2 regions of the Leptolyngbya sp. GGD genome follow, and region 2 is predicted to be linked to the other one. Evidence: riboswitches for the same ligand, from Rfam matches in the RefSeq annotation. Region 2 holds a riboswitch; the other holds the start of a gene.
The links. Region 2 has a riboswitch for cyclic di-AMP ahead of ntrB (nitrate ABC transporter permease). Riboswitches for the same ligand answer to the same signal wherever they lie in the genome.
Positions count from the first base shown of each region.

Region 1: it holds a riboswitch for cyclic di-AMP, as region 2 does, so the genes downstream of both, OU814_RS03040 (universal stress protein) here and ntrB (nitrate ABC transporter permease) in region 2, are expected to answer to the same signal.

Region 1 is NZ_JAPQKE010000001.1:635,793-647,116, forward strand. Features, by position in the region: gene OU814_RS03010 (spore photoproduct lyase family protein) at 1-475, shown strand, start outside; gene OU814_RS03015 (LapA family protein) at 519-1,046, shown strand; gene OU814_RS03020 (shikimate kinase) at 1,047-1,637, shown strand; gene OU814_RS03025 (RidA family protein) at 1,627-2,010, shown strand; gene aroA (3-phosphoshikimate 1-carboxyvinyltransferase) at 2,249-3,616, opposite strand; gene OU814_RS03035 (cation:proton antiporter) at 3,672-5,267, opposite strand; gene OU814_RS03040 (universal stress protein) at 5,382-6,005, opposite strand; cyclic di-AMP (ydaO/yuaA leader) riboswitch at 6,122-6,246, opposite strand; gene OU814_RS03045 (hypothetical protein) at 6,590-6,904, opposite strand; gene OU814_RS03050 (DMT family transporter) at 7,131-8,030, opposite strand; gene OU814_RS03055 (phytoene desaturase family protein) at 8,027-9,520, opposite strand; gene OU814_RS03060 (DUF1825 family protein) at 9,610-9,927, shown strand; gene OU814_RS03065 (transglycosylase domain-containing protein) at 9,964-11,324, opposite strand, start outside.
Region 2 is NZ_JAPQKE010000003.1:682,170-693,493, forward strand. Features, by position in the region: gene OU814_RS18200 (TVP38/TMEM64 family protein) at 1-178, shown strand, start outside; gene OU814_RS18205 (hypothetical protein) at 197-1,177, shown strand; gene OU814_RS18210 (ABC transporter ATP-binding protein) at 1,329-2,168, opposite strand; gene OU814_RS18215 (ABC transporter substrate-binding protein) at 2,212-3,603, opposite strand; gene ntrB (nitrate ABC transporter permease) at 3,809-4,657, opposite strand; cyclic di-AMP (ydaO/yuaA leader) riboswitch at 4,675-4,834, opposite strand; gene OU814_RS18225 (glycerate kinase) at 4,928-5,815, opposite strand; gene OU814_RS18230 (hemerythrin domain-containing protein) at 5,923-6,957, opposite strand; gene crtO (beta-carotene ketolase CrtO) at 7,255-8,946, shown strand; gene tnpA (IS200/IS605 family transposase) at 9,185-9,616, shown strand; gene gatA (Asp-tRNA(Asn)/Glu-tRNA(Gln) amidotransferase subunit GatA) at 9,674-11,122, opposite strand.

The DNA.
Region 1 (11,324 bases), on a different contig from region 2:
TCTGCCTCACAATGGACATACGCGCTGTCGAGTCAGCGTGAATGCTGCACCCGTGAGTCAGCGCTTAGAAGGCGGCACAGCTTCTGTCGAGGAGCGCTTGCAAGCCCTGAGACGATTAGGTTTAGAAGGCGGTTATCCTTTAGGCATTGTGATCGCGCCGATTATGCCGATCGATGATTGGCAAGCGCATTACACACAGTTACTCGATCGCATGTCTGAGCTGATTGACTTCGATTGTGATCTGACCTTTGAACTGATTTCTCATCGCTTTACACCTGGCTCGAAGCAAGTCCTCCTAAGTTGGTATCCGAATACGAAGTTAGATCTCGATGAGTCTGCGCGAGTTGTGAAGCGGAATAAATTCGGCGGCATGAAATATGTATACGATGCGAAGACGATGCGCGAATTGCGACAGTTCTTTGAGCGAGAATTAGCACGGCGATTTCCACATGGGAAAATTCTGTACTGGACATAAGCTCAATACGCTAAGCTGATAGCGTAGATCGTGGGTTTTGCTCATGGCTCTTTTACGCTTTGTCTTTATCCTTGCGGTAGCAGGCATTCTGGTTATCTTCACGCTGTCAAATTCAACAGTGCCGATGTCGATCGTATTTCTAGGAGTGCGATCTCCCACGATGCCACTGTCGTTGTGGATTTTAGGTGCGATCGCGCTTGGGATTGCAACGACAATCATCATCAACTTCCTGTTTGGATTAACACGATTTGCAGCGCGTCGATCAGAACGTAAAACGGTTCGGCAATCGACAAAACCCGCAGGCGTTTACACCTACGGTCAACAATCCCCTCCCTCGAAAAGCGAGGATGCGGACGATTGGTTTAGTGATGGGAGTGATGATTGGGGAGAGACACCGCGCAATCGTCCTCGGCAAGAGTTCGAGAAGCGTCAAGAACCGACTACAGAAACACGATCTGGGTCGTCGTACTCCTACACCTATCGCGAACCTACTACACCGCCGGACGTTGTGGATGCAGACTATAAGGTGATCAAACCACCGACTCGAAATTTGGATGAGGAAGAGTTCTAAATGTTAAACGGGGTGAGTGTTTTTCTCATTGGCATGATGGGGGTGGGAAAAACGACGATCGGGCAATTATTAGCACAGCGCTTGAACTACGAATTTCTCGATACGGATATGTTTATCGAGCAAGCCACTGGGCAAAGTGTTTCGACCATTTTTGCTGAATCTGGAGAAAGCATTTTTCGGCAACTCGAAACGGCGACGCTATCTCAGGTTTCTTCACGGTTGAGAAAGGTTGTTGCAACCGGAGGCGGAATTGTTGTCACTCCAGATAATTGGAGCTATTTGAAGCATGGCGTAATTGTTTGGTTAGATTTACCCGTTGAGCAGATCCAAAAGCGTCTGAGTGATGACACGACTCGCCCTTTACTTCAGCAGCAAGACTTAGGAGCACGTTTAAACCAGCTTTTATCTGAACGTCGATCGCGCTATGCTCAAGCCGACATTCATATCTTGATCCAGCCCGATGAAACGCCTGATCAAATTACAGAACGAGTTTTGAGAGCGATCGCGCAAGAATGCGATCGGAAACGTCAAATGGATGAAGCGATTCAACAGTTGAACAAGGAGATGCCCTTCCAAACCAATGCAGATTGAACGCAAAAATTATCCTCATCTCGACAGACCCCTAGGTGCGTATGTGCATACCGTACGCCACGGTGACTTACTGTTTATTTCGGGCTTAACCGCGTTCAATACGCCTGCACAAGACGAAGATCTAATCGCTCAGGCTGAAGTGATTCTCGAACAGATGCAAGGTATTCTTGAAGCAGAAAAGACGAGCTTTCAAGGATTACTCAAAGTCACGATATTCGTTACCGAGCTAGGACAACTGAGTCAGCTTAGAACTGTTTTATTTCGCTACTTTGAACAGCACTTGCCTGCAAGTTCCCTTGTACAAGTCGAGAGCCTTTTTGTGCCAGGGTTGAAAATCGAGGTTGAAGCGATCGCAGCACTCACCGCTGCGTAAAGCAATTCCACCTGTAAATTTTGGGTTGATCATTGATTGCGCTTTCCCGCCCGTGATTGAAAATCACGGTCTAACCGTGCGAAGTCTCTAAAGAGACTACCAGAATATAGCGATTCAGTCCGTTCAGGGACTTTGCACAGTTAGCACGGGGTTTAAAACCCTGTGCGGGAGAGTGAGATCGACAAATCAACCCGAAATTTACAGGTGGAAGCAATTTCCGAGATTCTCCGAAAATTTATCAACCTAACCCCGTAACCCGCTGCAATGTCGGCGTGAAATCTGGATACGAAATCGCTGCCGCCTCTGCCCGATGAATCGTCGTCGTCCCCGCAGCATTCAACGCCGCGATCGCTAAACTCATCGCAATCCGATGATCCGTATAGCTATCCACTTCAGCCCCTTTCAGAGGCGTTCCACCTGTAATTTCCATTCCATCCGGGAGTTCTCGAACCGAAGCTCCCATCTGATTTAGCTGCGTCGCCATCACAGTAATGCGATCGCTCTCTTTCACACGCAACTCTTCCGCATCTTTAACAATCGTGGTTCCCTCGGCAAATGCCGCTGCCACTGCCAGAATTGGAATCTCATCAATCAATCTTGGAATCACATCGCCTGAGATTTCACAAGCTTTCAATGCACTATGCCGCACTCGCAAATCTGCTACAGGTTCGCCTGCAACTTCCCGCTGATTTTCCAAGGTAATATCAGCTCCCATGCGCTCGAGAATTTCTAACACACCCGTTCGGGTTGGATTCACCCCAACATTCTCGATCGTCAAATCTGACCCAGGTACGATCGCCCCTGCAACCAGCCAAAATGCCGCTGAACTAATATCTCCCGGCACAACAACAGTTTGCCCCGTCAATTGGGATTGTCCGGTTACGGTTACACTATTCGTTTCAGGATCAACGGTTAAATCTGCTCCAAATGCGCGCAACATCCGTTCACTATGATCGCGCGACAAGGCTGGCTCGGTGACGGTTGTTTTTCCTTGCGTCATTAATCCAGCAAGTAAAACGCAGGATTTCACTTGAGCCGACGCGATCGGCGAATGGTAATGAATCGGCTTCAAGACCTGCCCTTGAATGGCTAAAGGCGCGAGCGAATTTTGCTTGCGTCCCCAAATCTGTGCGCCCATTTGCTGAAGGGGTTTCACGACACGAGACATCGGACGCGATCGCAATGATCCATCTCCGGTTACGGTAAAAAATCGATCCGGATGCGATGCCAAAATTCCGAGCATTAATCGTAAGGTTGTGCCAGAATTTCCCGCATCTAAAACATCCACAGGCTCGACTAAATTTCCCAGTCCAATTCCCTTGACTCGCACCTCTTCCGTGTTCAACTCCGAGATTTCGGCTCCCATCGCCCGAAAACAACTGGCTGTACTTCTCGGATCTTCTCCTAAAAGCAATCCGTGAATAACGGTTTCGCCTTGAGCCAAAGCGCCCAACATTAACGCCCGATGCGAAATCGATTTATCTCCTGGAACCCGAATTCGACCTTGCAACGCCAGTCCCGCACTCGGGCGCTGAATCACAAGATCGTGGTGAGCATCGGTGACATGAAGCGCGATCGCTTCACTGTACGGGTTCGCAGAAGTCATAACACAATAAAATTACAGACAGCATTCGCTATCATCCGTTAATGCAGCTTTAGCGTCAATCATCCTCAACCTTTAACAACTGCTCATCGATCGCTTTCAATCTGCCTTTCACAACTTCCTCAGACAAAATTCGCTTACGCAACGCATCATTCAAGGCATTTTTTTCCGCTAATAACAACCGTCGCTTCACTGCATCAAACCGAGATGCCTGAAAGGTAAGGACAGTAGATTTCTCCGAGCGACGATTGTAAAAATCTCGCAGCGATCGCTCGGCCGCTGCCACTTTAATTTGATAGCTCGATCGCAATTCCTCATATACTGACTTCGGCAAAACCCCACTTTTGAGCAAGGTGTCGAGTTCATCCTGCGCTGCTTTTGCCGTCATTAACTGCGATTGCAATCCTTCGACCCACTCTTGCACCTCGGAACGATGAGCCAACTTCAATCGTTGAACAATAAACGGCAATCCCACCCCTTGCACAACCAGCGATAACAACACCGACCCAAACACGATCGCAATCAGCGATTCTCGCCCCGGAATACTCGATGGCAAACTTAACACCAAAGCCATCGACAACGAGCCTTTAATATTGCCCAAAAACAGCACGTGTTGCCACTTGATCGGAATGGGTCGATCAAACACTCCTACCAATGCGAGTAGGGGATACACTGCCAACATCCGCCCAATCTGATATGCCAACACAGCCAGCAAGACCGCAGGCAAAATTCGCCCCAACGTATCTAATCGCAGTTCTAATCCGATCAGCAGAAAAATAAACGTATTGACTCCGAAGCCTGCATACTCCCAAAAGCTCAGAACCGTGATTCGACTCGATGCCGAAACCTTCCGCGATCGCTCCAAGTTTCCCAACATCAAACCCGCAATCACGACTGCTACCACACCCGAAACATGCAGAAATTGACCTAATTGAAATGCACTCAGCGCGATCGCCACAGTCAACAAAATACTGCTGAGTGGATCATCTTCGGATTGCAAATACAATTCCACTCCCAAATACCCCAGAACCAAGCCAACCGCGAGTCCGCCAACAATCACGACCACCAACTCGCGAATCCCATCAGTCAGCGCAATGCTACCAGTCGAATTAAATTTCAAAACCAAACTGAACAGCACCAGCGCAATGCCGTCATTAAATAGGCTTTCTCCTTCGACGATCGTGATCAGTTTGGAGGGAACTTCCACCTCTTTAAACACGGCAATCACCGACACTGTGTCCGTAATCGCCAAAATCACTCCAACCAACAGCGCTGGAATCCACTCCAATGCCAAGCCAAATTTTAGTCCGATCGCTGTGATTCCAACCGCGATCAACACGCCTGGACCTGCGAGCAGCAAAATCGGCTTCAGCGTACTTCTTAACCGACTAATATCAGTATTAATCGCTGCCTCAAACAGCAAAATGGGCAGAAACAAATTAATAATCAGCGCTGAATCTAATCCAACTTTTCGAGGCAGAAATTCCGCGATCGCGACTCCTGCTAGCACCAATCCCGTCACATAAGGCACTCTTAACCGTCGCGACAGCAATGCCACAATCGTCGCCACCAACAGCAAAATAATCAGTACCGTCACTAACTGCGCGAACTGACCCTGATCACCCACCGCGATCGCTAATATTTTTCCTGTCATAAGTTCTGAGCTTCTACCCCAACGCCACTAAAAACCATACCTTTCGTTGGGGAACTAAGCTTACTTTTTGAACCAGGCGATCGTCTAAATCTCCGCGATCGCCGATGGTTCACCCTAATCTTCCAACACAGACGGAATTCCCAACACTGGACAGGGGAACTGCACCCCCAATTGCCTCACCAGCGGATGGTCGCCTGTATCACATCCCAAAATCAACAGCGAAGCCTTCTCAGCCTCGACAACTTCCTTCAACTCTTTTGCAACACGCCCAAACCGCAAATGCGTCTTCAGGGAACCGCGCCATTCTTCCGCCATACAGCGCGCATTCCATAAGATGCGATCGGCTTGCTCAAACAGTTCCGCCATCCCAAACTGCGGACTTGCCATCGTTTCTAATTCCGCGATCGCAGTTCGGCTGGTCTGCCACTCATTTCCCGCTTCTTTTTTCGAGCGTTTCGAGGTGCTATTAAAAACCGGAATCCGGTTCATCACGCCATCATCAATCACATACACGACTTGAACCGTCACCTGTTTACCCGTTGCCAAGCGTGTTTGGTGAGCAATCCATAATGTCAGATCCAGCGCCGTCTGACTACTCGGCGAATGAGAATAACCAACGACCAGATTGATTTCTGGCTCCTCGGCATGGCTTGCACCTGCCATCAGCAGCATCTTCTGAACCAAATCAGTCCGTCCAAGCGTGCCTTGGAGCCGTACGAGCATCGAATGAATATTCACGAGTTTGAAACCTCTCCTAACTACACAGGGCTGAGAGGTGGGTGAGGGATTTTTGACGATCGCAGATAGACGATCGAAATTCAGGACACCATAATCGCAGAGAACTGCGTTCTGGAGAATCCTCCCAATGCTGACGGAGTTAGCTGACGGGCTAAGACTGGAAGGTGTCTTTCTCAAACGGGTGTTTGAGATTCGCCCCAAAAATTGGTTCCTCCGTTTTGAATTCAAGCACCCTAAAAAGGGCTTAGATTCAAATTAAGCGACCCACAGATTGACTTCCCTAAAGTGTTGACAAAAGCACCCACAACAAAAAACCAGGTACTCTGGTTTGATCTTGCTGTTGGCTAATTTAATACGGACATGCGAGAAAGAACTGCTACTTATAAGACAAAACGAGGGACGTAAGCGAGTCGGCCTCGGTAGCAGAATCATTGCCATTATAACAACTGGTACTGGAGCGTACCATTTTCCTCACATATTGTATTGTTCTTGACAGCAAATTTCTTCCATTTCCACCTTTAGTATTTTCTAAATGCAGCCGCTTTGTCTTCTCTCACGAGATACAGATTGGTTGCAAATGTCACTCAGTTGTTCGAGAAATTAGAACAGGGAAAATCTTCGGGTGGCGTTAAGGATTGGATTTTCGGTACCGTTAACATTTTTTGATAGAGTCTTGCGGCACGGCTAGAACGCTTAAATTTATCCAGAAGTTCTAAGTAAGCGAAGGGGAGAACGATGACCCAAAATAGACACGCGATCGCAATCACTAAGCCTGATATCCGTTGCTCTTTCTTGGTTAAATCATCTTGATCATGACGGAAAAATTCGAGCCAGCTAATGAAGAGAACTGGCATCACGGCTACGTAAAATAATCCCGAAACCACTAACAAAACTTGCATAAACAACTCTTTCCTCAAACATTGACGTTGCTAGGAATTGAAATCGTAGCGACCCCGTGTTAGTCCCGTAGCTTTCCTCCTCTAGAGATACTATGCAGTTCTGAATATCTGCGTTAGCAAAATCACTGAATGTTGTTCTATAGATTTATGAAAGACATTGTTACACGGCATCGTATCACGTTGTAAATGTTACCCAGCATCACCTGTTACCTACCAGTGATTAAAATCATTGACGCTGAAACAATAAACCCACTCCCAACAGCGCAATCAGGACACCCATGACAGATCGTATGCTAACGCGATCGCCCAAAATCCGAGTTAAGGGTATGACAAATAAGGGACTGGTACTACTCAAGGCTTGTGCGATTCCGGTTGCAGCGAATTTCAGAGACGTTTGCTGAAGTAAAATTCCTAAATAAGTACTCACGAATCCCGTTGTTGCAATCACGACAAACAATCGACGATTTTGTACGGGTTTAACCAGTTCAACCGATTGGCGTTGCAGCAAGATCCAGATGAGCAGTGCGATCGTACCGCCTAAAAGCCGAATTAATGTACTCCAGAGTGAGTCAATTTCAGAACTGACCAGTGCGGCTCTTGACATAACGGCACCTGTTGCTTGCCCAAGAGCGGCGAGCAGTCCGAATAAACTGCCCCGAAGCGGACGGAAATTTTCGTGAACATCAGAAGCCCGTTCTAAGATCACCCAAACGACTCCGACAATCGTCAACCCAATCCCAAGCCAAGCCGTGGTTGAAATCTGCTCTTTGAGAAAGAGCAAGGCAAACACAGCAGACATAGGAGGTGCAAGAGTTTCAAATAAAAGGGTTCTTCTTGCGCCGATGCAATTGAGCGCGTTGAAATAAGCAGTATCACCGAAGCCAATGCCGATCGTGCCGCTGAGAAAGAGCAGGAGAAAATGAGCCGGATCGATCGAGGGAATATTCCACTGAGTGAGGAGTAAGGTCAGGACGAGCAAAACGATCGCAATCCAGCCCTTGGTGAAATTCAAAGCCAGCGGCTTGATTTGCCGTCCAACGCCCGTATAGACGATCGAGGCAGTTGCCCAGATCAGGGCAGCCATTAGCGCAGCGATTTCACCTCGAAATTGAAGAAAGAAAGTCAAAGTAAATCAACCAATTCAAGTGTTTGAGCCGGATCGACGAGTGTATTCGCGCAGAGAATTCCCGAAGCCGCAACAGCAGGCACACCAATTCCGGGCATGGTGCTATCTCCAACTCGGTAGAGATTCTCAATTGGCGTATAACAACTCGGAAATAATCCTTGTCCAGCAGGAATTCCGGCTCCGTATGTGCCTTGATATCGTCGCAAATATCGCGCATGAGTCAGCGGAGTTCCAATCAGTTCCAAGACGATGCGGGATTTCAAATCTGGAATGACTTTCTCAACGGCACGAAATAGCGACTGCGATCGCTGATGTTTTTTCTGCTCATACTCGGCATTTCGCGCCCAACCTTCAAAAGGTTCTAACGTGTAAGCATGAACAACGTGATGCCCATCTGGAGCCAGCGTCGCATCCCAAACCGAGGGAATCGAAATCATGCAGGTATTTCCAGGAATGGTGATGTCTCGATCGTCATGCACGACCACATGATGACCTGTTAAACCTTCTAAACCCTCTGCGCGAATGCCAAGATGCAAGTGCATAAAACTCTCGATCGCTGGCGTTTTGAGTGCGTCTTGAGTGTTCGGCAAGGGATCTAAAAGTTGCGAATATGTATCCCAAATTGTGGCGTTAGAGATGACGATCGCTGATTTTAATTCTTCGCCATTTCGCAACCGCACGCCTCGAACTTTGCCGGATTCAACGAGAATTTTCTCGACATGCGTACCCAATCGCAGCGATCCGCCCCATTTTTTCAGCCCTCGCACCAGGGCATCGACGATCGCGCCACTTCCCCCGATCGGATAATCAATCACAGAATTTGTCCGCTCTCCAAACATAAAGGCAACTTCAGGCGCGATCGTGCCGTGAGCCTTTAATCCAGACAATAGGAAACATTCCAAATCGATGAGTCTTCGCACCCAAGGATCACGAACCGTTTGATCCATCAAATCGCCAACAGAAGCTTGAATCATCCCCAAATTCGGGAGCAATTTCAGCAACGAAGGAAGATAACGACTCAACAAAAGCGGGGCTAATTTCCAATCGCTGCGTAGAGCGAGCGTCGGAATTCCGCGTAAGCCTTCGTAGAGTTTGAGAAACCGTTTTTCAAGTTTGACAAGCTCGATCGCACCTTGAGGAGAAATGTTCGCGATCGCCGATCGATACTTTTCTAAATTTCCATACACCGGAAGAGTCGCGTCTGGAAAATGATAATGACCAAACGGATCATAAGGAATCGCTGCGACGGGTTCTTCTAACACCGCTAAAACTTGGCGCAGCGGATTGACTGAATGGGCATCGCTCAACCCGCAGTAAAACGATGCCCCAGAATCAAAATGAAATCCTTGCCGCGAAAAGCTGTGAATTGCGCCGCCTGGAATAGTATGGCTTTCACAGACCACCACCGACTTTCCATATCGAGCCAATAATGCCCCTGCGACCAGTCCACCAATTCCACTCCCGATCACAACAATTTCTGTATCGTGCATATGAATGTTCCAAGTAGTGTTTCCACTACTTAACGAGTGTCAGCCCTTGTGAATAAAATGAACTCAAGTATTCTCGTGATTTTAAGACAATGTCATTTTTTGATTCCGAGATCGTTCAAGAAGAAGCTAAGAATCTTTTTCAGGATTATCAATCTCTAATCCAACTAGGCAGCAGCTATGGCAAGTTCGATCGTGAAGGCAAAATCATGTACATCGAACAGATGGAAGCCATTATGGATCGCTATAAAGTATTTATGAAACGCTTTGAGCTATCCGAAGATTTCTCTGCTCAGATGACAGTTGAGCAATTGAAAACTCAGTTGGGTCAGTTTGGCATGACTCCACAGCAAATGTTCGATCAAATGCAGCAAACCTTGAATCGGATGAAATCCCAAATTGACAAATAAAGCGGGTCGGGCAAACTGCCCAACCCCAAGAATTTGTTACGGTTTTTCAAAGTCCGACATGGGGCGGAACTTCTCAACAGGCACATCCTGCAACGCTTGAGACATAAAATCTCGCCAAATTGGAGCGACAAACGTTCCTCCCGTTGCACCCTGTCCTAGCTGCGAGTAGTTATCGTTTCCGACCCAAACTGCTGTTGCAAGCTGAGGCACATATCCCACAAACCAAATATCGCGCTCTGAAGAAGTTGTTCCCGTCTTTCCGGCAGCAGGACGACCAATTTGGGCTGCAGTTGCTGTTCCGCGCGTGATTACACCTTGTAGAGTGTCATTCAGAGCAGCAGATGCCCAGGAATCAAGGACTAGTCTTGGTTTCGGCGTGTTGTCTAAAATCACATTGCCACTGCTATCTGCAACTTGGGCGATCAAGGTTGTATCTGAATACCAGCCATTGTTTGCGAAGGTTGCATACGCACTCGCCATTTCTAGCGGTGTCAGGTCAACGGCTCCTAATGGCAAAGAGATCACAGGATCGATGGGGCTTTTGATACCAATACTTCGGCAGATTTCAACGACTTTATTTAAGCCGATTTCTTGACCCAGCTTGACCGCAGGGACATTTCGCGACTGCTCTAGCGCGCGGCGTAGCGTCATCGCTCCACCAAAACTACGATCGTAGTTTTGCGGATAATACATTTCATATCCATCTGGATATCCTACTGGCGCATCTAGGATCGTTGCATCGGGAGAATATCTGCCAGAGGCAAAAGCCGCGTAGTACACAAACGGTTTAAAGGCTGATCCAGGTTGGCGAAGGGCTTGAGTTGCACGGTTATATTCGCTCTTCTTCGCATCGACTCCACCCACCATCGCTTTGATAAACTGCGTCCGGGGATCGACTGAAACGATCGCCATCTGGTCGGCATACACCCCTTGGTTATTCAAGGTACTAATCCATCGACGGGCAGTATCTTCAGCAGCCCGCTGCATCTTAGAGTCGATCGTGGTTTGAATGCGCATCCCACCTTTGAGCACTGCATCGCGCCCGAATCTACGTGTGAGTTCTTTCGTGACCTCATTCGTAACATAGGGCATCTGACTGGTCTGGAACGAGGTGATTTTGCCAAGTTTAATCGGCTGTTTGCGAGCGGCAGTTTCCTCTTCAGCCGTAATCCAGCCCAGTTCTCGCATCCGATTGAGCACATCGCCTTGACGGGCTTTTGCCGCTTTCAGATCGACAAAGGGGCTGAGATCTTCCGGCGATTGAATCAAGCCTGCCATCATCGCAGATTCAGCCAGATTCAGCTTCGATACATCTTTGCCAAAATAACTTCTTGCAGCGGTTTGAGCGCCGTAGTTGTTATGTCCCCAATAAATCTGGTTTAGATACATTTCCAAGA
Region 2 (11,324 bases):
ATTCCTAGCATCTTTGGGGCTGAGCTTGATTGTTGCCAAGCCTCCAATAGTTGCTTTGGGTGCAGGATTATTTGATGGCGGTCAAGCAGTAATCGGCATCGCAGTTATCAGTTGCTTTGCACTCGCGGTCGTCACTGCACTTTTGAATCGGCAAGCAGACAGTTCATCGGCAGAATAAAGACGTTGAATGATGAACATGGTGAAAAATCGAATATCTCAATCTTTGACGAATCAACAAGTTGAAGCACTACTATCAGACTCTAACTATAACCAGAATGTGGAACTCAGTGAGCGTTATGGTGGCGAAGTTTATCAATTGCAAGATAAACGAATTTTAGCAATTACAAATGGAGTATGCCGTAGTCGAATCTACCCTTCAATTGACATTTTTACTACTTCTCTAATCGATTTAGAAAGTGAGTGGCAAGGTGATGAAAAAAAGCCAGCCTTTCTGCCCCTTAAGAAGGCTCGTAAACTTCTAGAACGCAACTCAGGATGGAGCCAGAATCAAGATTTAGAAGAGCAGGCTAGAATAAAATTCTCTGAAATTTATGAACATGATGATGGGCAAATTCTTACATTTCCTAGTGCACAAATTCTTAAGCAACCGTTCTCCAAACTGAAGGGAGCACTGCTGTATTCCTCTTTAGAATGCTACCAAGCACAGTACGAATTCCGGTCTAAACATATGCTTGCAGGTCTACTGCCACAGCAAAACAAATTCATTGAAGCTATTCCTAAACTTTGTACTAAACTCGGCACTCAGCTAGCAATTCCAGAGCAATATCTCGATAAGAGCGAAGCAAGTCTTAAGCACGTTGAATGGGCAATCAAACGGCATGGTAAGCGGAATTGCTTAAACTCTGAAGTTTTTCCATCTCTTCTTGCGTACATTGGAGAAGTTATCTGTCATGAAACCCATATAAGTTGGAAAATGAACCTACGAGAGGGGGAAATCTGGGAACCCTGGCTAGTTGCTTCTGATGGTTGTAAGTATGAGTTTTTTGTGGATTTGTACAAACAATTAGACAGTGAAGCTCTGCAAATCCGCACAACTGTAGAATGTCTTATTGATGCAATTAGAAGCAATAGTCGTTTTGACAACTTAGACTACCCATCTGATGATTACCAATTTCTTGATGGTGATGACGATGATTTAGGCATTGGTCTAGATTAACGATAAGAAAAGAACTCCAGGCTTGATTAAAACTTGGAGTTCTGTAGCTGCTCGAAACTTTAAAGATTCAGGTCAGGAGAATAGGGTGAAGATCTGAAATGATAGTTGCTACTCCCCACTCCCCACCCCGCAACATGAATGCGATCGACGATTACTCATCCGACTCAAAATGCGAGTCCAAGAAATTCAACGCATGATTCCGCAGTTCATAGTAAGCAGGAGAATTGCGAATCTTCGCTCGATCGCGGGGATGCTCAAACGGGACTTCTAGAATCTCTCCGATCGTAGCTTCAGGCCCATTCGTCATCAGCACAATGCGATCGCTCATATAAATCGCCTCATCGACATCATGCGTAATCATCATCACCGCTTGCCGATGCTGCTCCCAAATTTCTAGTACCTGTCGCTGTAATTTACTCTTCGTCAACGCATCCAAGGCTCCAAACGGCTCATCCATCAGCAGCATTTTTGGGCGGATTGCTAAAGCTCTCGCAATCCCGACTCGCTGCTTCATGCCGCCTGAAATCTCATCCGGATACTTATCCGCCGCAGCATTGAGATTCACCATGGCAATGTGTTCATTGACAACCTGTTTTTTCTCAGCCGCAGACAAGCCTCGCGACACTTCATCGACAGCTAAGCGAATGTTCTGTCGAACGGTTAACCAAGGCAGCAATGAATAGTTCTGAAACACCATCATTCTTTCTGCTCCGGGTTTGCGAATTTCTCGCCCTTCGAGTAAGACGGAACCTGAAGTCGATCGCTCTAGTCCCGCCACAATTTTTAGCAACGTAGACTTCCCACAGCCCGAATGCCCAATAATCGAGATATATTCGCGCTCCCCGATCGTTAAATTGACATCTTTGAGAATCACAGTTTCGCGATCGCCGTTTTTATACGATTTAGAAAGCTGCTGAATTTCAAGAAATGCTGGTGCATATGACATCCCAAACTCAGGCTTTGGCGCATTGAGCATGTTGAATTTTGTCATGAAGAACTCCTTCTAAAATACTCGTTAACTACGAAAAATAAACCTAGGAAAAATAGACTTTTGTAGCTTGACTCGCCCGAATCTCGAAACTGTTGAGATACCCGACTGGATCGCTTGGGTCAAACGCTTTCTTGTCGATAAATGCTGCTGATGGCTCAACTTTGTAATCTTCAGTTGGACAGGCAATTCCCAACTCTGCTGCGACTTCGCGATAAATATCGGTGCGCCAAGATTTTGCTGCAATCTGATCCGCATCTTTCGGAATTTCTTTGATTTGTCCCCATCTCGCTGCTTGGGTCATCAGCCATAAACTGCGCGATTGCCACATAAAAGTAGAATGCTCATCTTTGGCGTGAGGCACATCTTTCGGCATGTCGAAGAACATGGTTGTCGAATCTGATTTCACGGTTCGATTTTTGCCATCAAATCCGCCGTAGTTGTAGTCTCCGACGATCGCTGGTCGAGTAAATTTCACATTTGCTCCGGTATACGATCGCGCTGAAATAATCTGAGCGACTTCTTCTCGATTTTGATCACAGTAGCGACAGGCTTCGATCATCGCTTTGAGTAATGCCCGATAAGTTTTGGGATTCTCATCAATAAAAGATTGCATGACCGCAAGTAAGCGATCGGGATGTCCATTCCAGATCTCTCGTCCTTGAGCAAAAGTAAACCCGATGCCTTCATTCCCTGAAATTGCCCGTGTATTCCAGGGTTCAGCGACCATGTAACCTTGCATTGCGCCAATCCGCACATTCGTCACCATCTGGGGCGGGGGCACAATAATCACTCGAAACTCTTTGAGTGGATTGACTCCTGCTGCTGCAGCAACGTAGCGCACAAAGTACTCGTAGATTGAAGAACTGAGGACGACTGCCCAGACTCGTTGCTCTGAAGGTAAGTTATCAAAGTACTGTCGAAAGTCTTGCCCAAATGTGTCTAAGTTGCCGTTGTATGCTGACCAAGGACGCAATCCTGACTCCCACATTGCGCGATTCATCGTCATCGCATTTCCGTGATGATGAATGGTCATGCCAGCACACATCGGAGCATGGCGCGCGCCTTCTGCTCCAACTCGCGCATTTGTAACTGCTCCGGCAACGACGGGAGCCGCATCTAAGCGACCGAAGATTAAGCCATCTCGTGAGGTCGCCCAACTGGCTTCACGGCTCAATTGTACATTCAAGCCATATTTGCGAAAAAAACCTTTTTCCCAAGCGATCGCAAATGGCGCACAGTCATTGACCGGAACATAGCCGATCGTCAAATTCGGTTTCTCTAACTCGCTCGATTGAATCACAGGAGTAACTGACATTGCAGCCTCAGAGAGTCCTTGGGGTGCACGACTGGCATTGATCGCACATGAAGGCAGTGAAGCTGCCACAGTCGAGGTTCCCGCGCCGATTAAAAATGCTCGTCTTGTCCAATTTCTCATGCTCTACTCTCTGCATTCGGAGGATGTTCAGTTGAATGTCGGGTTCGGTTTAAGGGTGCTACAGTAACTTCGGCTTTAGCGTCTAAAGCTCCTAGAATCAGGGACTTTAAGTTTTGAAACCTCTAAATTTTCAAGATCTGCTAAGCCTACAAATTGCTATCAATCGTTCCTGATAGCACGCAATTCTCTAGAGGGTTTCTCGAAGCTAAACCGATCGCCGACGATGTGTTACTAGAGCTTCAAGCTGGGCTAATCCAAAATCTAATAGCAATCCTGTTAAGCCAATGACAAACACGGCTAAAAACACAGAGCTAAGATTCAATCGACTCCATTCATCCCACACAAAGAATCCGATTCCCACTCCGCCAGTTAGCATTTCGACTGCCACAATCACCAGCCAAGCAATTCCCAGGCTAATTCTCAAACCTGTAAAAATGTACGGCAAGCTAGCAGGGAGCACAATCTTCAGAATCCGCCGCCACTGCGGCATTTCCAACACTCGCGACACATCAATATAATCTTTTGGGACACTCGATACGCCCAACGCAGTGTTGATAATCGTTGCCCAAAGTGAAGTAATGAAGATCACGAAAATTGCTGAAGGATCAGCCAGATTGAAAATAGAAAGCGCGATCGGTAACCACGCCAGCGGTGAAACAGGCTTAAAAATCTGAATGACTGGATTAAGCGCCATCATGGCTTTTTCAGACATGCCAATCAAAAAGCCGACTGGAATCGCAACCAATGCCCCCAAGGTAAATCCAATCAATACTCGTCGCAAACTCGCAAGTAAGAGCCATCCTAATCCCAAATCTCCGGGACCTCGACGATAAAACGGATGCAGAATGTAATCCAAATTCGCAACCAATGCTTCAGGAGGCGTTGGAATCAATTCAGGTTTGGCAAGTGCGATCGCCCACCACAGCACAATCACACCCAAAAAGCCCAGAATCGGTAAAAAGACACGATCGCGACTAATAACTGGACGAACCCGCCGCCCCATCGCTTGAGAAACAACAGCAAACATTGCTGCCAAATTGATTTGCAGGATCATAAGTTTAGATTCTCCAGAGCCAAACTCTCGAATGCTGACGAAGTTAGCTGACGGGCGAGGGCTGCGAGATGCCCCCCATTGGGTTACTTAGAAATAACTAAGCTCACAACAGTAAGCCCCGAATAAACTGGTTCCTCCGCTTCAGAGATTACTCTCTGAATTAAGCTGACCGACTCGAATAGGAGATACTTTACCATCGAAGTATCAAAATGAACAATCTTTCTTTAGAAGTATTTCATGATCCTCTCACAACAGAATGCATAAAAATTCTCAATCGATTGGATAGTTTATCGATCGAACACTATGCCCGTCTCCGATCTCTAGAACTAAATCTGCCTGCTTTAGCAGGGGCGGAATGAATAATTCAGGGTGTAAGGCTTGCCAAAAGTACTCGACAAATTCATCGATTTCAGCATCACTCATTCCAGCTTTACCTTGAGCAATCATTTTATGCTCAGCTTCTTTCCGCCATTGTTTGCTCAGTTGATACTCTGGAACATAGAGAATCACGAAGCGATCGAGTAATTCCCACAACGGTACATAGCTCTGTAATTGCTGATTCATGGCTTGTGCGAATTGCTGATCTGCAACAATCTCGAACTCAGAAACAATCGGGCGTACTCCCACAAACCATCCCTCAAAGAGAATAATATCTGCCTGTGTAATGAGTTCTGGCTCACTGCGATCGCCTTCGCCTCCATGAGCCGATTTATCAAATCTGGGCAGTGCGATCGGAAACTCTCCCCGCTGAAACTGCTGTAAAACCTCAATGCCTAATTGCACATCATGCGTTCCAGGTGGTCCTCGACGAATCATTCGCGGATCACGAGTTCGCAACCGAACTCGATCGACATACGGCAAATACAAATCATCAAGTGACCAACTCACAGTCGAGTAGCCGAGCTTGTTGAGAAGCAGCGCAAGGACTTTAGTTAAGGTGGTTTTTCCAGTTCCTTGCCCACCTAGAAAAGCCTGAATGAGAACACGAGATTGAGCGTTGCGCCAATGTGCAATCTGGAAGGCTAAAGGTAGCCAGACCTTCTCAATGGTGTCAGGGTCTCGCACAATTTCGAGTTCGTTGCAGAGTTCTACGATCGCAGCTTCGTGGATTTTAAGAAACTCGGATCGATTCCTTTCAGACTCATAATCAATATCCATAGAATCAAGTCTTTATCCGTCGCAATTCTATTATTGAATCAAAAAAACCGGGAGAATCTATCCCCCGGTCTATAACCCCTGAAATCAAACCCTAGCTCGTGCAGCGATTATTTAGCAGCAGCTTTTTGTACTTCGCTCTTTCTCGCCTTGAACTGAGTTGCCAGATTTTCCAGTTCAGAACTGCTGAAGTTATCGCGCAATGCTGCAAAGAACGTGCTTTCTTCTTGACGAACGTGATCCATGATCTCATCCATCAACTTGTTCAATGCAGACATGAACTGATCCGACATCATGTCCATTTTTTCCATCGCTTCAAGTGCGGGGAACCAGGAATTTTGCTCATCGTAAAGTTCTTGCAAGTCGCTTTCAGCATACTTACCTCGAACTGCGGGATAAGCAATTTCGTTTTCAGCGATCGCATGAGCGCGTAAGTCACTCGCCAACTGAGTGAAGAACTCTTTGCGCTTCATTTGATCTTGCGTTCCTTTGATTTCAGCAAACAGAACATTCACTTTTTGGTGATCCATCCGAATCACATCTTGAATGTTCATATCAGACTTGCCACTCGCTTGCGTGACAACACTACCTGCTACACCAGACAGTGCCGCAACCGCATCTTGAACCCGGCTCCACAGTCCTTGGTCTGCATCCATTCCGGTCAATTCCCGCACGCCCAACGTTTCGAGAACGCCTTTGAGTTGCTCTTGGTGAGCACGGTTTTCAAAGTTGACAGTATTTAGTGGAGTAATCGCCGCTTCGATATCTGCACCCACGCGCTGAGCAGCTTTGTGAATCGTGATTCCGGTCATCACTTGTTGATGTTTCATCAATTCATGTTGAAACACCTTTTCATACATGGTCAATTCGGAACCAGACATCATCTGATCCATCTTGCTGACGAATTCGCTAATCGTCTGCTTCGGTTCAGATGGCACACCATATTGAACAATCACAGTGTCTAAGATTCCCAGGTTCTTCTGGTCATCTTTCAGCATCTCTTGAAAGCGCTTGGCAATCTCAGAATCCGTCGTTGCTGAAATAAATTTCTGTTCATTAGAGATGATTAATTCTTGAACAGCTTTCATATCCGCAAGCTTCATCGCGATCGCTTTGCGTTTCGTGTCGTCTACTGTTGTAACCATAATGAGTGTTCTCCAAATTTGCTCTTATTGAGATTTCGGTATTCGTTCCAGCTTTGAGCTTCGCACAGGCATCTAGAAACAACATCATTCCCGTGGTTGACTAAAATGTTGGGTAAATCACCTTCGGGATCAGACTCTAGATACACGTAGAATCTAAAATTTCGTCTTTAGATAGTTGCCTTTTGCTCAGTTGTGCTAGACGCTTTTGAATAAGAATAAAAAATGGGATGCTTAGGCGAATCGTGCCGCTAGGACTGTTCGCACATCACGTGAGAGAAATGCTAGGAGCAAGTATCGATGTCTACTTATGATGTGGTCATAATTGGTGCAGGTCACAATGGATTAGTCTGTGCTGCCTACCTACTCAAAGCTGGGTACAAAGTGCTTTTGCTAGAAAAGCGATCGGTTCCAGGTGGAGCCGCGACAACCGAAGAACTTCTACCCGAAGAAGCGCCTGGATTTCGATTTAATCGATGTGCGATCGATCATGAATTTATCCATCTTGGTCCAGTAGTCGAAGAACTGGAGCTAGAAAAATATGGGTTGAAGTATCTTTACTGTGATCCGGTTGTCTTCTGTCCGCACCCGGATGGCACTTACTTTCTGGCACATCAGTCTGTTGAAGAAACTTGTGCTGGAATTGCTCAATATAGTGAGCGAGATGCGAGAAAGTATGCAGAGTTTGTGGATCTGTGGCAGCGGACGATCAACGCCATGATTCCGATGTTTAATGCACCTCCTAAGTCAATTATTGATATTGCTGGAAACTATGATCTCAAGAAGATCAAAGACTTTCTCTCAGTAGTTGGTTCGACTAACAAAGCGCTCGATTTTGTGCGAACGATGCTTTCGAGTGCTGAGGATATTTTGCATGAGTACTTCGATACGGAAACAGTCAAAGCACCTCTAGCTCGATTAGCAGCAGAAATGAGTGTGCCGCCTTCACAGAAGAATTTAGCGATCGGAGCAATGATGATGGCAATGCGACATCATCCAGGAATGGCACGCCCGCAAGGGGGAACAGGTGCGCTGACGGCTGCTTTAGTAAAATTAGTTCAATCTCTAGGTGGGGAAATCCTCACGGATCAATCGGTGAAGCAAATTCTGATTGATGACGGAAAAGCAGTGGGTGTCAGAGTTGCAACAGGTCAAGAATATCGAGCGACTCGTGGCATAATTTCTAACATTGATGCGAGACGAGTATTTTTGCAGCTTGTTGATCCAAGCGATGTGGATTCAGCCGATGAGCATTTGCGAGAAAGGCTCGATCGTAGAATCGTGAACAACAATGAAACCATTCTAAAAATCGATCTAGCAATGTCTGAACCTTTGAAATTTATTCATCACGATCACAAAGATGAGTATCTCATTGGTTCAGTGCTGATTGCGGATTCGGTTAAGCATGTAGAAATTGCTCATCACGATTCTTCGATCGGCAAAATTCCCGATGCTGATCCCTCAATGTACATTGTTCAACCGACGATGCTCGATCCGACGATGGCTCCTGAGGGTGGTCATACGGTGTGGATTGAATTCTTTGCGCCTTATTACGTTGAGAATGCTGAAGGAACAGGCTTGAATGGCACAGGCTGGACAGATGAATTGAAAAATAAAGTTGCCGATCGTGTCGTCGATAAGCTGGCTGACTATGCGCCTAATGTGAAAACAGCTACGATCGCTCGTGCGGTTGAAAGCCCTGCCGAGTTAGGGGAACGGCTTGGCTCTTACAAAGGTAATTACTATCACATTGATATGACCTTAGAGCAGATGGTCTTTTTCCGACCTTTGCCAGAGATTGCGAATTATAAAACGCCGATCGAGAATCTTTATCTCACAGGGGCCGGAACGCATCCGGGTGGGTCAATTTCGGGAATGCCGGGGCGGAATTGTGCGCGAGTGTTTCTCCATGCTCAGCAACCGTTTTTGCAGACGTTTCGGGATGCAGGCAGTTCGATCAAGTCTGTGTTTGATGGGTTGTTTCAGAAATAATCGCGATCGATGGTTTGATCATCATGGTTTTGACCATCGTGTGGTTGATTTGACAAAACAATCATCGTGCTGGTTACTGACAAATCAATTGAGCTTTGCTGCGTTGCTATCTCGCCCCGGATTAAAATCGCGGGGCTAACCGTGCGAACTCCCTGAAGGGACTGTTGGGGTTGAGTGGTGGGTTAGGAGATGGAGGGATTGGGTCATTCTAGGCAGGATGTTTTGTCAGATCGCGCTCATGTCACTTTGGAAGCTTTACTATCACTTCGTTTGGGCAACCCATCAGCGGCTTCCTCTGATCAAATCGAGCAGGGAAGCACCGCTCTATCAATTCATCCAGCACAAAACGAATGACTTGGGTGGCTATCTCCGCGCAATTGGTGGGATAGATGACCATGTTCATCTGATCGTCTCGATTCCACCCAGTCTTGCACTTGCTCAGTACGTTCATTTGGTTAAAGGCAGCAGTAGTCGCTATATGAATCGTTACTATGCTGACCCTGATGCGTTGTTCAAGTGGCAACAGGAATACAGTGTTTTCTCCATCAGCGAGAAAAATCTAACAATCGCCCTTCACTACGTCAATCACCAAAAACGCCATCATGCAAAGTCCAAACTTCTCCTCCACCTAGAACCCGACGCGCTCTTCAGTCGCCTTATTCCACCCTAGTCCCTTCAGGGAGTTCGCACGGTTAGCACCGGGTTTTTAATCCGGTGCGGGACTCAATTACAACTTCGGAACTCTTGTATGCCAATCCGTCGCCTGCTCATAAGCATAAGCAACTTGGAAAACCTGATCCTCTCTCAGCACATTGCCAATAATCTGAAGCCCGATCGGTAAACCTTGCGAATCAAATCCACAAGGCACACTCATTCCGGGCAATCCTGCCAAATTCACCGGAATCGTCATCAAATCAATCAGATACATGCTCAAGGGATCTTGCGACTTATCGCCGAGCTTAAATGCAGTCGTCGGAGCCGTCGGTGAAACTAAAACATCCACTTCCTCAAACGCTTTCTCGAAATCTTGCTTGATCAGCGTTCTCACCTTCTGAGCTTTCAAATAATACGCATCGTAATATCCAGCCGAGAGCGCATACGTTCCGATCATGATCCGGCGCTTCACCTCCGCGCCAAATCCTTCTGATCGCGTTTTCGTATACATCTCCATTAAATTCTCAGCATCCTCAATCCGCGCCCCATACTTCACCCCGTCATATCGTGCCAAATTCGCCGAAGCCTCAGACGGAGCAATAATGTAATACGCTGCAATTCCATACCGGAATCGAGGACAAGAAATCTCTTTAACTTCAGCACCTAAAGCTTTGAGTTGATCGATCGCAGCATTCACCGATTTCTCAACTTCGGGATCAAGCCCTTCGCCAAACGTTTCTTTAATGACTCCAACTTTTTTCCCTTTCAAATCAGTCGTGAGAAACTGCGTGTAATCAGGAACATCTACTTTCAAACTCGTAGAATCTTTCGGATCGTACCCCGCGATCGCATTAAGCAAAATCGCCGCATCTTCCACCGATCGCGCAAACGGTCCAATCTGATCCAACGACGACGCAAATGCCACTAATCCATACCGTGAAACCAATCCATAAGTCGGCTTCATCCCCACAATTCCACAGAATGAAGCAGGCTGCCGAATCGATCCCCCGGTGTCTGATCCCAACGAAATCGGACATTCGCCGCCTGCAACCGCTGCTGCTGAACCACCCGATGATCCGCCCGGAACTCTTGAAATATCCCAGGGATTTGCTGTCTTGGCATAAGCCGAAGTCTCGGTCGATCCGCCCATTGCGAACTCATCGAGATTCGTCTTGCCGACCATCACCGCGCCCGCATCGATCAACTTCTGCGTCACCGTCGATTCATAAGGCGGCACAAAATTCTGCAAAATCTTAGACGCACAAGTGGTCGGAACCCCTTGTGTACAGAGGTTATCCTTAATCGCGATCGGGATTCCTGCCAGCAGCCCGATTTCTTCCCTGGCGGCAATCTTTGCATCGATTTGCTTCGCCTGTTCTAATGCGCGATCGTTCGTGACCTGCAAAAAACTATGCAACTTCGGCTCCAATGCTTGAATCCGATCCAGCGACTCCTGCACAATCTCAACGCAAGACCGCTCTTTGCTAATCAGTTGCTGATGCAACTCACGAATCGATGCCATACGAACCTTCCTCAATAGACGTGCGCACTCAAAAATCTGCACAAGTTTACAGTATAGGGGAAGCCAGAGATCGAGCGTTAGAAAAAAAGACGTTATCCCACTAGCAAATTCTGGGAATTTTGAGAGCAAAGCAGAAACTTTAAACTTCTATGACTGCGTTGCGAATTCTATTCGCGCTTGGCTCAGTCAGCGGCTGGAATAA